Regions from separate parts of the Salicibibacter cibarius genome, predicted to be linked through region 1. Evidence: riboswitches for the same ligand, from Rfam matches in the RefSeq annotation. Region 1 holds a riboswitch; the other holds the start of a gene.
What was found. A riboswitch is a leader RNA that binds a small molecule or an ion and turns the genes downstream of it on or off. The one in region 1 is predicted to bind glycine.
Positions count from the first base shown of each region.

Region 1 (7,724 bases):
GCATTCGGCGCGACGAGAACAAGATCAAGGTCCGCTTGCTCAGCACGATCCAATGCCTCTCGTTTCGATACAATCCCCACTTGGTCCCCATTCGCGTCGATGAGGCGAACCTCGCGGGCGCGAATCCCGTCATTAAGCTTCATATCCTTACGAATAAAGAGCCACCTCCACTAAATTTTTTAGAAAACTTGGCTTTTCGCCAAGCTTTTACGGCAAAAGCCTTAGCTGCACTTATGCAGGAAAGAAAGTTGATTTATACTTTCTTTCCTGCGAAAAATAACCCATAGAAATGTGCCGACAATTTCATTGCAACATGCACACAGCAAAGCTTTGCACACGTAAAAAAGTGAGCGCCGCTCTACACACGGCACCCACTTATCCAATCCGATTCATTCGATTGCTGACCAGTCAACAACCCGTAGGCGTCGATCAGGTGAGAAGCGGGCGCTTCTGCTTGTGTGCAACATGTTCAATTCTTTGTTTAGTTTACAACCCCAGCGCGGGAATGTCAAGAGCAGGGATTCGCAATGAGTCTAGTCAAAGTCTGAATATAAGCACTGGGAGACGCAAAAATATCTATTCCTTCCATTTTGGAGATCACATTCCACTTCCAAACCCTCTCGAAATAGCGCTCCCTTCGTTTGGTAAGGACAATTTGGCCGCAAGTAATCCCTCAAACGGAGGTCGAACTGCACTGAGAGGAATAAGTGAGGCAATGTAACTCCTCATACGGCGTCCGAGCTGCCCCGAGAGGAACAAGTGACGCAATGTAATTCCTCTAACGATGGTCGAGTTGCTCCGAAAGGTACAAGTGGAGCAATGTTTGGGGGATTACAAAGTGGAAAGACGAATCATTACCCGCGTAAACGATCGTGGGAATAAGCGACGATCTCAAAAATACATTAGAAAGAGATATTATTGCTCAAGTTCGCCTTGAATCATTAAGGGAACGCTGCCGACTCGCTTGATTCTACCTTTTCGGTCCACAGCGATCCGCTGAGGACTCGACTCGCTCGTTTTCCCCTTTTGCAATCCGCAGAACGACTCTCTGAGGACACTCAATGAAAAGCCGCCCAGCGGGTTTGTTAATCTCCGGCATGCCGCTGCACAATAAATGGGAACGTCTACCAATCTAAATCGTCCGGATAATCCAATGCCAACCTGATTTCACCAACATCACATTCATATTCTCTGGCCGCTCGTTTTACTTCACCTTCCACATCTCGATATTCTTGTCCATATTCCGCCAGTCTTTTCGCCATGATTGTGATGTTTTTCTTCCGTTTTTCCACATCCATGTCCATAAATCTGATATTCAACAAGTCCACATACTGAGTGGCATACGCGTCAAACCAGGTATAATCCTTAGCCATTAAGTTTATCGTGCGCCGAAACGCAGCGTCAGAAACATTCTCTTTTATACATTGAATAACGGCGGCTTGAAATCCTTTGACTTGGGCAATCGCGCCGTCCCACATCAATTTTTGATCCATCAGGTTAACGTGTTTTTTCGTTATTTTCTTGGCATACAGTCTGATGAAATCATTCAGCGCCATCGTGACAAACAAGACCTCCGGCCATAGAACATTGGCGCATAAATACACATTTTTATCAGAGGTGATCGTTGAAAAAAATTTCATCTTGTCCGCATCCATCCCGTTTTCAACAAAGGTAATATCGCGGGCTCCCAGAAGGGCATAGCGAATGTCATAGCAAACCCCAAGGACTCGAAGACGTGCTTCCTCGTAACGAATAAATTCGTCTTCTTCTCCGACCACGGTGTGCAATGCATCATATAAGGCCTCAAAATCAAAAAAATCACCGTGAATGGAGACGCCTGCATAATTTGGTGTTGATTTAACGTAGATCATAAAGTGTCTCTCATTTCTTTTGTTATTGATTCTGGCTTTAATTCACTTCATTATACCAAAAATACAGCATCTTTGGTCATGTTTAAGACGCCGAAAAGGACTTCTCACATTGTGAAAAGCCCTTCTAAATTTATCATTTTAATTTCGAACCGAGACCCCGCTTTCAAGATTCACCCAATAAGTTGTTTCCTTTTTGATAGATGCGCGCCCAATCTTCATTCGGAATAAGCGACCCGCCAGTTGCCCATGCCACATGGGTTGCTTCCTTCATCTTGGAGGATAAGCCGTGTTTTTCGATATAGGAAGGGTGTTTTGATAATTGTATCGGTCCTTGCAAACCGGAAGCGGCAGAGGGTTCCACTTTTAAACCTTCAGAGTGCATCAGTAAGGCAAGCATTTTAAACAGCTCATCGTCTTCGACGGTATACACGCCGCTAACGAGTTTCTCACTAATTGCCGTCGCAAAACTTGATGGTCTTCCGACGGCCAAGCCATCCGCTTCCGTTACATTGTCGATACCAAAATCCTGGACACTGACCTTTTCATGTTTTTCCGTCATTAGACCGATTAAGACGGAGGGAGAATGCGTAGGTTCAACAAAAAAACAATGAACGTTATCGCCAAATAATTGTTTGAGGCCAAAAGTCAATCCCCCCGGAGACCCTCCCACGCCACAAGGGAGATAAAGAAATAACGGATGATCGCTGTCCACACGGATGTTTAGATCGTCAAGTTGTGCCTTCAATTCGAACGCCGCGATACTGTAACCTAAAAACAAATCCCGGGAATTTTCATCGTCGACAAAGTATCCGTTCGGATTCTCGAGGGACAATTTCCGCCCCTCATTAATCGCCTTGCTGAAGTCGGCACTGTATTCATAAACGTTGGCTCCGCTTTCCTTTAACAAATCTTTCTTCCATTGTTTGGCATCCGCGGACATGTGAACAGAGACGTCAAAGCCGATCGCGGCACTGACGATCCCGATGCTAAGGCCCAAATTGCCGGTGGAACCCACATCAATGGCGTATTGATTAAAAAAACGCTTGAAAGCTGGAGAGGCAAATTTTTCGTAGCTTTCCTGCTGTGTGATCATCCCGTTGTCAATGGCCAATGTTTCCGCATATTTTAGGACTTCAAAAATCCCGCCGCGCGCCTTTATGGATCCGGCAATCGGCAATTCATTGTCGCATTTTAAATACAAAGTCCCTTCGATGTTTCTTTTATAATGATTTTCAAGTTGCGTTTGCACATTCGGAATGGGGCGCAAGGGAGATTCAATGTTCCCATCATTTTCACGCGTTTCCGGAAACATTTTTTCGATAAAGGGACGAAACCGCATCCACATGCCTGCTGCTTCTTTCATATCTGCCGCGCTTACGGAGCATCCGGAAGCAGAAGCGTCCGTCCATTTTTGTTTGTATGGGTTTTCCCACCATACTGGCCTTAACGCTGTGATGTCTTCAAGAAGGGGAAATGCTTTTGTCCAATTTTCCATTAGTTCGCCCAACACCCGATTCTTCATGGCCAAACCCTCCTCGATACTAAGAGCGACTTAGCCTTCTTCGGTAAAAGCATGATACTCCGCTTCATTCATTAGATCTTCAAGTTCATCACGGTCAGCCATTTTCACATCGACCAACCAGCCTTCATCTTCCGGGTTGGCATTGACTAACTCCGGTTCATCTTCCAATCTTTCATTTACGTTCACAACCGTTCCGGAAATCGGAACGTATATTTCCGAAACTGTTTTCACCGACTCAATGGTGCCGATGCTTTCGTTCGCGGCAACCTCTTCATCGACTTCCGGAATTTCCACAAAAACAATATCTCCAAGTTCCTGCTGCGCGTAATCCGATATTCCGATACGCACAATGCCTTCTTCTAACGTTTCTACCCATTCATGTTCTTTGCTATACAATTTACTCATCATAGGTACTCCTTTTAGCTATATAATTTACGTTTGATACCTTCACCTGTTGGTGTAGTTGCAAGCCCCCCAAGGGATGTTTCCCGTAAGGTTCGAGGCATTTCGCTCCCGACCCGATACATCGTTTCGATCACCTCATCACACGGGATGCGACTTTCAATGCCCGCGAGCGCCATATCCGCGGAAGAAAATGCGATCGATGTGCCGATGACGTTCCGTTTAATGCATGGCACTTCCACCAAACCGCCAACCGGATCACACACGAGCCCAAGCAAGGATTTCATCGCCATCGCGGTCCCGTGTACGGCTTGCCTAGGCGTTCCCCCTTTTAATTCCACGATTACACCTGCAGCCATTGCTGTTGCAGATCCGACTTCTGCCTGACACCCACCTGCAGCACCTGAAATAAATGAACGATTGGCGATAATATAGCCAAGGGCACTGGCAGTAAACAGTCCATTCGTTAGCGCATCAAGGGAATAATTATCGTTGTCGCGAAGGGAAAACAAGATCCCCGGGAGCACGCCCGCTGAACCTGCCGTCGGGGTCGCAACAATAACGCCCATTCTGGCATTGCATTCAGACGTTGCCATCGCGTAACGCATGGCCCCGGTAATGAGTGAGCCGGAGAGTGTGTCCCCGCGGTCTATATATTCCCCCATTTTCAACGCATCTCCGCCTGATATGCCGCTTGGGGCAGGGGAGCCGTCCGATTTCCCGGCTTCGACGGCCTCTTGCATTTTTATTAAACGATCTTTCATTTTATGGAAAATATCCTCACGCGTCATTTCCGCCTTTTCGCTTTCCTTGCCGATCATCGCATCAGCAATGCTTACGTTTTTCGCCTCACAGTGTGAAAGCAAACTTTCCATTGAATCAAATGGCACACGTTACACCTCCCGTTTATCATTGGTGAGCATATATAAAGGCAAGCGATTGCATATGGAACGAAAGTCGTCATCTGTACTTAAACGAATCGTCGTTTCCGCATCATTAATGAGAAAGATATGCGACAAACCGCCGCCAAGGGAAACGCCACCCACTTTTACGTGCCGATATCCAGCCTCGGCAACGATGATTGTCGTATTCGGATGATCGTAATAAGGGCATTGATCCTTTTCGAGCAAAAATGAGTAATCGATGTTTTCATCACTTGCGATAGCCAAGGCGTCTTTAATCCGGGTATCCTCTGGCCCCATCCCGAGCAAACCGCCAAGCAGCGCTTTGTCGGTGCCGTGGCCCTGATACGTTTGCGCAAACGAATCATACAAGGTAATGCGGGCCTTTTCAGGTTTGCAGCGGCCGAGGAGTTCGTACGTAAACCGGCCAATGGAAGCCGCTCCCGCAGTATGAGAACTGGACGGCCCCACCATTACGGGGCCGATAATATCAAAACAGCTTTGAAATTCCATCTCTACACTCCTCTCAAGTAACACGTGCTTCTTGTTGGAAAAGAGGAAAGGCTTTGCAAATGTCATTCGTCTTGTTTTTCGCCTGTTCCAGGACATCGGAATTGCCGTTACTTCCCAGGACATCGGCAATAATTTCGCCAATGTTAATCATTTCTTGTTTTCCCATCCCCCGTGTTGTAAGCGCTGCTGTGCCAATTCTAATCCCGCTCGTCACAAACGGTCCCTCCGGATCAAACGGAATCGTATTTTTATTAGCCGTAATGCCGGCTTTTTCCAGCAATTGCTCTGCCTCTTTTCCGGTAAGGTTCCATGGACGGACATCGACGAGCAATAAATGGTTATCGGTTCCGCCTGAAACGAGGGCAGCGCCTTTCTCTTTTAACGTCTCTCCGAGTGTGACTGCGTTTTCCACAATCCGATTGGCATACGTTTTGAATGACGGCTGGAGGGACTCTTTAAAGGAAACGGCTTTTGCGGCAATCACATGCATTAATGGCCCGCCTTGCAGGCCGGGGAAAACAGCCTTGTTAATTCCTTTTGCCATCTCTTTGTCATTCGTTAAAACAAACCCTCCGCGAGGCCCTCTTAATGTTTTATGTGTCGTACTCGTTACAACGTCCGCATAAGGCACCGGCGATGGGTGAACGCCGGCTGCAACAAGTCCGGCAATATGCGCCATATCGACAATCAGTTTTGCATCAACCTTATCGGCAATTTCTTTAAATTTTGCGAAGTCAATGACCCGCGGATAAGCACTCGCACCGGCGATAATGAGTTTCGGTTTTTCTTTTTTTGCCTGATCTTCCAATTGATCGTAATCAATCAAGTGATCGTCTTCCCTTACGCCATAAGAAACAACATCAAACCACTTGCCGGAAATGCTGACAGGACTGCCGTGCGTCAAATGCCCCCCATGGGATAAATCCATCCCCATTACCTTATCCCCGGGTGTTAACTGTGAGTAATAAACAGCCAGGTTGGCGGAGGCTCCGGAATGAGGTTGCACATTCGCATAATCGGCTTGATACAGTTCTTTCAATCGTTCGATCGCCACATTCTCGACAGTATCCATGTTTTCACATCCGCCGTAATACCTTCTCCCCGGATAGCCTTCCGCATATTTGTTCGTCATCACCGATCCCATAGCTTCCAAGACATCTTCGCTCACAAAATTTTCTGACGCTATTAGCTCAAGTGTGTCATGCTGTCTGTCCCGCTCTCCCTCAATTGCCGAAAAAATAGTTGCATCGTTTTCTTTTAAACTCATCAAAATCCCTCCATTTAAAATTATTTTTGGGCAAATAAAAAAGGACAGAAAAAGGCATACACCCTTTTCTCTGTCCTTGTACCTGAGAGTTCAACTCCCGTTTAAGGAGCCTACCCCTTTGGTGGCTTTAGCGCTCTCCAGAGTTGCGTCCCATTGTAGTCATTTTACCTGAGAGATTCATTCACAAGGATTTTTTATGTGAATATTGCCCCTTCGGTGCCGACGCCTAAGTCGGTCTCTCCCACAATGTTCATTCGCAAATTTCATTCAATTTGTTATTATCATAGCAAAGCAAACACCTTAATGCAACACTATTTTGAAATTATTTATACATTTATCCCCACTCACACAAAAGCCTCACTGCCTTGGTATTTCGCGGCTTCTTGCCATACTTGTGCTTTGTTGACCTGCTCATCGGCGTGATAAGAAGAACGAACGAGAGGCCCTGCCTCGCAATGACGGAACCCTTTCTGCATGGCAATTTCTTTGAAACGCGCAAACTCTTCGGGTGTGTAATATTTTTGCACATCCAAATGTTTTTTCGTCGGCTGCAAATATTGCCCGATCGTCATAATATCCACATCGTGGGCACGCAAATCATCCATGACTTCTTCGATTTCTTCGGGCGTTTCCCCAAGGCCGATCATGAGGCTTGATTTCGTCGGAATGTCGGGATGCAACTCCTTGGAATAGCGAAGAAACTCCAGGGAACGATCATACGTCGCGCGTGCGCGAACTTTTTTCGTTAAGCGCCGGACCGTTTCAATATTGTGGTTCAATATATTCGGGCGCGCCTCCATAAGCGTTTGTAAATTGTCATGCAGCCCCATCATATCCGAAGGCAATACTTCAATCGTCGTAAGCGGATTGCGGCGGCGGACGGCGCGAACCGTTTCTGCATACACCCTTGAGCCCCCGTCTTTAAGGTCATCGCGGGCAACAGCCGTAATGACGACGTGTTTTAATCCCATTTGTTCCACCGACTCGGCGACTCGTTCCGGCTCGCCCCAATCAAGTTCATTTGGCAGCCCCGTTTTCACCGCGCAAAATCGGCACCCGCGCGTACACACATCCCCAAGAATCATAAATGTGGCTGTTTTCCTTACGGCCCAGCATTCATGAATGTTTGGACAGCGCGCTTCTTCACAGACCGTATGTAATTTCTTTTCGCGCATCATCTTCTTAAGGCCTTTATAGGATTCATTCGTGTTTAACTTTATTTTTAACCAATCCGGCTTGCGAACGTG
Region 1 covers NZ_CP054705.1:3,450,763-3,458,486, forward strand. Annotated here, with positions in the region: gene infC (translation initiation factor IF-3) at 1-143, opposite strand, end outside; gene HUG15_RS17485 (DUF6904 family protein) at 1,125-1,871, opposite strand; gene dsdA (D-serine ammonia-lyase) at 2,035-3,393, opposite strand; gene gcvH (glycine cleavage system protein GcvH) at 3,424-3,798, opposite strand; gene sdaAA (L-serine ammonia-lyase, iron-sulfur-dependent, subunit alpha) at 3,813-4,670, opposite strand; gene HUG15_RS17505 (serine dehydratase beta chain) at 4,689-5,210, opposite strand; gene glyA (serine hydroxymethyltransferase) at 5,224-6,480, opposite strand; glycine riboswitch at 6,546-6,620, opposite strand; glycine riboswitch at 6,624-6,731, opposite strand; gene lipA (lipoyl synthase) at 6,822-7,724, opposite strand, start outside.

Region 2 (7,724 bases), 1.5 Mb from region 1:
CCCTTCTGTCTTCTTTTTTAGTTTATCAAATTCAGCAACATATAAAAAATAATAAGGATATTGTTTTGCGTCTCGCCAGTAAGTTTCTTATAATATGAAGGGGAACGAAAAGGAGGAGCAATTTAGATGGATTTTTATGAGATCTTATCAATCATTCTTTGGGGCGGACTCATTGTTTTCGCCGCTACCATGCTTATACGCCGCTTACGAACGCCTTCTTACCTCACACCGCTTACCCAGGATGAATTTATCCAAGGGTACAGAAAAGCGCAATTGATCGATGTGCGTGAGCAGAAGGACTATGATGGCGGCCACATTTGGGGAGCACGGAACATCCCCCTGTCACAACTTAAACAACGCCTGCAGGAAGTTCGCAAAGACCAACAAGTCTATCTTTATGACAATTCAGGCGCGAAAAGCCGCCAGGCCGCGCGCATTCTCAAGAAAAAAACCGGCAACGATAACCTTCATTATTTAAAAAACGGCTTTAAAAAATGGACAGGCAAAATAAAGAAAAAGAAAAAATAGGAAACCCTTGTTGTTGATAAGGGTTTTCCAACCTGTTTAAAAGTTTACATAATATATTTATTTTAAATGTTTGATAGCAAGGCGTGTTTTTCCTGAGTATTGTTCTTTTTCCCTTTGTTCGCCATACCCATTTTTCCTCCCGATGGTATGGGACAGGGTACACGTTGTCATCCCTCTAAGGCGTGCATAGAGGGACGGAATTACTTGACTTCTCTTGTGTCCCTCCCGGAGCAGTTCGACCTCCGTTTGAGGGATTACTTCGCTTCTCTTGTTCCTCTCGAAGCAACTCGACTTCCGTTTGAGGGATACTTCGCTTCTCTTGTCCCTCTCGGAGCAGCTCGACTTCCGTTTGAGGGATTACGCACCCAAAAAACGGCCCACCATAGAATGATGAGCCGTTTCTAACTATTGATCCAAATACGTCAATACCGGTTTCCTCGCAGCCTTTGTTTCGTCGAGCCGGGAAATAACCGTTTCATGCGGCGCTTCCAAGACAAGGTCCGGATCTTCTTCTGCTTCTTTGGCAATCGCGATCATTGCGTCCGCAAACTCGTCGAGCGTTTCTTTCGCTTCGGTTTCGGTGGGCTCGATCATCATACACTCTTCCACATTGAGCGGAAAATAGATTGTTGGCGGATGCATCCCGTAATCGAGCAAACGCTTGGCGATATCAAGGGCGCGCACACCCAGTTTCTTTTGCCGTTTCGCCGATAAAACAAATTCATGCTTGCAATATTGCGGGTAAGGAATATCGTAATAAGGTTCCAGCCGTTTTCTTAAATAGTTGGCGTTCAAAACGGCATCTTCGGACACTTGGCGCAATCCTTCCGGTCCCATAGAACGGATATACGCATAGGCACGGACGTTAATGCCGTAATTGCCGTAGAACGGTTTAATGCGCCCAATAGACTTTGGACGGTCATAATCCCATTTATACTGCCCGTCTTCCTTCACAAGCAATGGCCGGGGCAAATATGGAACAAGTTCCGCTTTCACACCGAGGGGCCCGCTTCCCGGCCCACCTCCTCCGTGCGGCCCGGTAAACGTTTTGTGCAAATTCAGGTGAATAACGTCAAAGCCCATGTCTCCTGCCGTTGCTTTTCCTAAAATCGCGTTGGAATTGGCGCCGTCATAATACAGCTTGCCGCCCGCCCCGTGAACGATTTCAGCCATTTCCACAATGTCTTCTTCAAAGAGCCCGAGCGTATTCGGATTCGTAAGCATTAACGCTGCCGTGTCCTCACCGGTCACTTCCCGCAAATGGTCCATGTCAACGAGTCCACGTTCATCCGTTTTCACCGTTACCGGGTCAAATCCGGCCACACTTGCCGAAGCCGGATTTGTGCCGTGTGCGGAATCCGGGACGATCACTTTCGTACGGTTAAAATCCCCGTTCGATTCATGGAAGGCGCGAATAATCATGAGCCCGCTCCATTCCCCGTGGGCACCGGCTGCGGATTGTAACGTAACTTCTTTCATGCCGGTGATGGCAGCCAGAGATTCCTGCAACTCGTGCATTAATTGCAGCGCACCTTGCACGTGCGATTCCGGCTGATAAGGATGCAGATGGGCAAGGCCCGGCATTCGGGCGATCACTTCATTGATTTTCGGATTATATTTCATCGTGCAGGAACCGAGTGGATAAAAACCGGAATCCACACCGAAATTTCGTTTTGACAATGCCGTGTAATGGCGTATCAGCTGTAGCTCCGACACTTCCGGAAGTTCAGGTGCCTTGGTTCGCACATAATCATCCGGCAATAAATCTTCGACATCGACTTCGGGAACGTCATTTTCCGGCAACGATGCTCCGCTCCGGCCTTTTCTGCTTAATTCAAAGATGAGCGCTTGTTCTTTCCTTTTCATAGGGATGTCCACTTCCTTTCTATATCTAAAAGCATTTATGACGCAGCTTATTTAGCGGCCGTTTCCTTTAAAGCCTCCACAAACTGATCGATTTCCGCTTTCGTACGCAGTTCCGTCACGCAAACGAGCATATGATGATCTTGCTCTCCATTAAAGCGGCCCAAGTCCAATCCACCGATTATTCCCTTGGAAAATAACGACTGATTCACGTCTGTGACCGAAGAACCGACATCGATGACAAACTCATTGAAATGCGGACCGTCATACACGAGGTTAAAACCGGCGGCCTGCAAAGACGTTTTTGCATAATGGGCTTTTTGCATGTTTTGCGTAGCCATATCCTTGATGCCATGTTTTCCGAATGCAGACATGGCTACCGACGAAGCGAGCGCGTTTAATGCTTGGTTAGAACAAATATTAGAGGTAGCTTTATCCCGCCGGATATGCTGCTCACGTGCTTGAAGCGTTAGCACATAGCCACGTTGCCCTTCTTCATCGACCGTTTCGCCGACAAGTCTGCCCGGCACTTTTCTCATAAAAGCTTTTTTCGTAGCAAAATAACCGCAGTGCGGGCCTCCATACTGGCCCATAATGCCAAACGGTTGGGTGTCGCCTACGACGATATCCGCTCCGAATTCACCCGGAGGAGTAAGGGCGCCGAGCGCAAGCGGGTTGCTTTTTACAATAAGCAACGCATCTACGGCATCTGCCGCTTCACGAAGCGCTTTCAGATCTTCGATCGTTCCGTAAAAGTTCGGGTACTCTATGACGACCGCGGCAACATCATCATTAAGCATCTCTTTTAACATTTGGACATCTGTTTTCCCTGCCTTGCTTGGGATCGTGTTCAATGTAAGCCTCGGACCGTTCACAAACGTTTGCACTACGTCTCTTGCTTCCGGATGTACGGTTTCGGAGATCAATATCGTCTGCTTTTTCATTCTCTTCTGTGTAGCGGCCATCAATGCGCCTTCAGCGAGAGCGGTGTGGCCGTCGTACATCGAGGAATTCGCAATTTCCATGCCGGTGAGGGTTGCAATCATACTTTGAAATTCAAAAATCGCTTGCAACTCTCCTTGCGAAATTTCAGGTTGATATGGCGTATAGGCCGTGTAAAATTCGGACCGTGAAATGACTGCATCCACCGTTGACGGGATATGATGGTCATATACACCGGCACCGAGAAAGGATGGGTAATCTTTCACCGCTTCATTTTTGGATCCTAACGATTGAAAGTACTCGACGAGTGATTGCTCGGGCAAAGCTTTCCGTATGTTCAAGTCCGATTGGGAACGAACGTTTTCCGGGATATCGGAAAATAACTCGGCAACGTCACCCGCCCCCACGGTCTCCAACATTTCCCGGCGGTCATTTTCTGTCATCGGTAAATAGCGATGGGTTTTTTCCATCTTGAATCCCTCCAATTGTCTTTTTATAACACCTTATCGAGAATAGAACGGCGTCGGTACAACTTTGGCCTTTAGTTTCCGTTTTCGGACACCTACGATGATTTCGGTGTCATTGGAAGCATAATCCGTATTCACGATTGCAAGACCGAGATTTTTTCCGAGCGTCGGGGACTGCGTTCCTGACGTAACATGTCCGATTTCATTGCCGTCGTCATCAAAAACGGGATAACCCGTGCGCGGAATCCCTTTGTCCAGCATCTCAATGCCGACAATTTTTCGAGCCGTTCCATGTTCTTTTTCTGCTGCCAGCACTTTTTTTCCAATAAAATCGGCGTCTTTTTTCACTTTCACCGCAAAGCCGAGTTTTGCTTCCAAAGGACTGATCGTCTCCGTAAGTTCTTGGCCATACAACGGCAAGCGAGCCTCAAAACGCAGCGTATCCCTCGCGCCTAGCCCACAAGGTTTAATGCCGGCGCTTTCTCCGGCGGCAAGTAATGCATCCCAAACGGCAACCGCGTCTTCCGTACGGCAGTAGATTTCATACCCGTCTTCTCCGGTGTAACCGCTACGGGAAACGATCGCGTTTCGGCCGTCGACCGCTACGTCCGCCTGAAAGCGAAACGTGCCGATCGCCCCCACATCTTCATCTGTTAATGATTGCAATACCTCAACCGCTTTCGGGCCTTGCAATGCAAGCAACGCGTAATCATCGGAAACATCCGTCACCGTCGTACCCGCTTGTGCGTGCTGCTTGAGCCAAGCGATATCTGTTTCACGGTTGGCGGCATTCGGGATGACCATGTATGTTTCCGGTGCCATTTGATAGACGAGAAAATCGTCCACTATTCCGCCATTTTCATTGCACATCAATGAATACTGGGCTTTGCCCACTTCCAATTTGGAAGCATCGTTCGTCAAAATTGTTTGTACGGTATCGAGTGCAGTTTCCCCTTCAATCAACGCCTCACCCATATGGGAAACATCAAAAAGGCCAACCGCCTCCCGCACCGCATGATGTTCCGCTTTAATGGAATCATATTGGACGGGCATTTCAAAACCTCCGAAAGGAACCATCTTCGCCCCCAACGCCACATGCCTATCATAAAGAATAGTACGCCGCTTTTCTGCCAAGTCAATCTCCTCCTTTATTTATTTACTAAAAAAAGACAGAACTCTCCAACGTTTATCGTTGAAAAGCTCTGTCGGTCTACCAGAAAGTTTCTTTTTTGCTGATAAGCAAAAATTGTCTTCGTTGGTGGCCGCGAGGGGCGCTCTCCAGAGTCGCGTCAAACAGAAGTACATGTGCCTGAGAGATTCACCATTCCGGTTTGCTCCTTCGGCGCCGTTCCGGGAAGAACGATCTCTCCCTCTGTTATCATCCGCTTATGCCAATGTATAAAACCGCTTAACATTCACACACTAACGTAGTTAGGAAAACTGTTACACCCAGTGTAGCACGTCATTTAACCATTGCCAATCTTTTTTATACTTTTAAATAAAAATAAAGGTTAAAAAAGGAGGAATTATGTACATAGATATCCATTTCTCCACCGACTGGGAGAACAAATTTAAACAAGCGTTGGATCATGAAGGGCCTTGGTCTTCGTGGGAGATGTATCAACTTGCATATGAAGCGCAAACACGCATTGCGGTCCCATCGTTCGACGGACTCGTCGCCCCTACGCATTTGCCGGAACTTTCCCTGTACGATCATCAATTTGAAACGGCAAGACGTGTCGTTGAAGATATGAATGGGAAAGCCATCCTCGCTGACGAAGTAGGGCTCGGGAAGACGATTGAAGCCGGACTTGTTTTAAAAGAATACATGATCCGTGGACTCGTCAAAAAGGCACTTATCCTGTCTCCGGCATCGCTCGTGAATCAATGGACGCAAGAGCTGAATGAAAAATTTTATATTCCCGCTGTCCCCCAACGAAAAACGTATGTATGGGACGGGTGCGATGTCGTCGTCGCATCGATGGACACAGCTAAACATTCTCCCCATCGGGAAATCGTCCTTGAACAACCTTATGACATGATCATTATTGATGAGGCCCATCGGCTGAAAAATGCCAACACGAAAAACTATGCATTTATCAAGGCTTTAAAAAAACGCTTTTGTTTACTCTGTACAGCCACCCCTGTGCAAAATCGGATCGAAGAACTTTTTCACCTCGTTTCGATTTTAAAACCTGGCCATCTCGGCGACGAAAAAAGCTTTAAAGCTAAATACAAACACGACGCCAAAGCAACCGAAGACATTCAGAAACTCGTGCAAAACGTCATGGTCCGCAATCGCCGTGACAATACGAACGTGTCCTGGACAAATCGACACGTTGAAAATGTAAACGTGGAAATGTCGAAAGAAGAGCGTGCCATGTATGATGCCGTGTGCGACTTAAAACAAACGGTACAAGAACTCCACGGTTTTTCATTAACGACGTTACAAAGGGAAGCTTGCTCCAGTAAAGAAGCCTTGGGGGTAACGATTTCAAATATGATGAAAAACGGGATGCTAAGCGAAGCGCAAGCCACTCCCGTTGTAAACGCTATGCATGAGATTCAAACAAATGCAAAAGCAGAACAAGTGTTGAAACAACTCCGGGCCTCTTCGGAAAAGACGATTATTTTTACGGAATACCGGGCAACCCAGCTCTATTTGCAATGGTTTCTTGCCCAGCATAAAATAAAATCCGTGCCGTTTAGAGGCGGATTTAAACGCAGCAAAAAAGACTGGATGCGCATGCTGTTTCGTGACCACGTGCCGGTCATGATCGCCACCGAAGCCGGCGGCGAAGGGTTAAACTTGCAGTTTTGCCACCATATGATCAATTATGACCTTCCCTGGAATCCGATGCGCGTGGAACAACGCATCGGAAGGATTCATCGCCTTGGCCAAGAGAATGATGTGCACATTACGAACTACGCGATTGAGAATACGGTAGAAGCACGCATCCTTAATCTCCTTTATGAAAAAATCAACATGTTCGAAGGCGTCATCGGACGTTTGGACGACATTCTGGAACGCTATTCCGGCCAGGAATTGGAGAGATACGTAGAGGATGCCCTGGATTCCGGTACGGAAGGGGAGGCACGGCTCAAACTTCATCATTTAACCGAGCTCATGAATCAGGAGGGAGACCAACATGGAACAGGCAGAAGTTCATAACTATCTTCGCCGTTTTTTTCTAGCCGGAGGAGCGGAACTATTACAAAGCACACCATCCACACTGGACGTTCAACTCAATAAAACGCTCGATCTCGAGCTCATGAACCGTCCTTTTTACTGGCATTATTTAGAAAAAACCAGCGGAGAACCGAAACCGCTGAAATTGAACTTGTCCACGGATATACGAGCCGATACACCTTCTGCAGAAAAGGTGCATTTCGGCTCCCCCCGTCTTCATCAAATTTTTTCTTCCGCAGCTGACAAAGGCGCGGTCACACGGCTTTATGAAAACCATCATGAAAAAAAACAAACAGCTTTATACCCCTGGCTCGGTTTAAACGTGCGCATTTCCTACACTTGCCACCGCAGACGCGATATCATCCGCAGCTTTGGCATTCAATTAATTAGCGGGGAAACAATTGACCTTTTCATGAAACGACTGGCGCCACTCCCGCTCGTTTCCGCGATCCCCGATTATACGTTTACAATGGCCCATTTGATTCAACCGATGAGCGCCGTACAAAGAATCAAAAAATACCTTCTTAACGATATTCGCAACCAAAAACACGCGTGGGCAAGTGAAGCCACCAATCGAATGGAAGATGATTTAGCCTTGCTTGACCGCTTTTATGAAACGCCCGATAAAGAAAACGATGATGCATACAGCTTGGAAAAAGAAGCGATCCGGCAACAATATCAACCGGCGATCGAACTAACCTTTATTAACGGAGGGATCTTTTATTTGCGAAAGG
Region 2 covers NZ_CP054705.1:1,951,799-1,959,522, reverse strand. Annotated here, with positions in the region: gene HUG15_RS10255 (rhodanese-like domain-containing protein) at 127-528, shown strand; gene gcvPB (aminomethyl-transferring glycine dehydrogenase subunit GcvPB) at 934-2,394, opposite strand; gene gcvPA (aminomethyl-transferring glycine dehydrogenase subunit GcvPA) at 2,442-3,803, opposite strand; gene gcvT (glycine cleavage system aminomethyltransferase GcvT) at 3,837-4,934, opposite strand; glycine riboswitch at 5,088-5,182, opposite strand; gene HUG15_RS10235 (DEAD/DEAH box helicase) at 5,329-6,972, shown strand; gene HUG15_RS10230 (YqhG family protein) at 6,950-7,724, shown strand, end outside.
Region 2: another riboswitch for glycine. It lies ahead of gcvT (glycine cleavage system aminomethyltransferase GcvT); the one in region 1 lies ahead of glyA (serine hydroxymethyltransferase).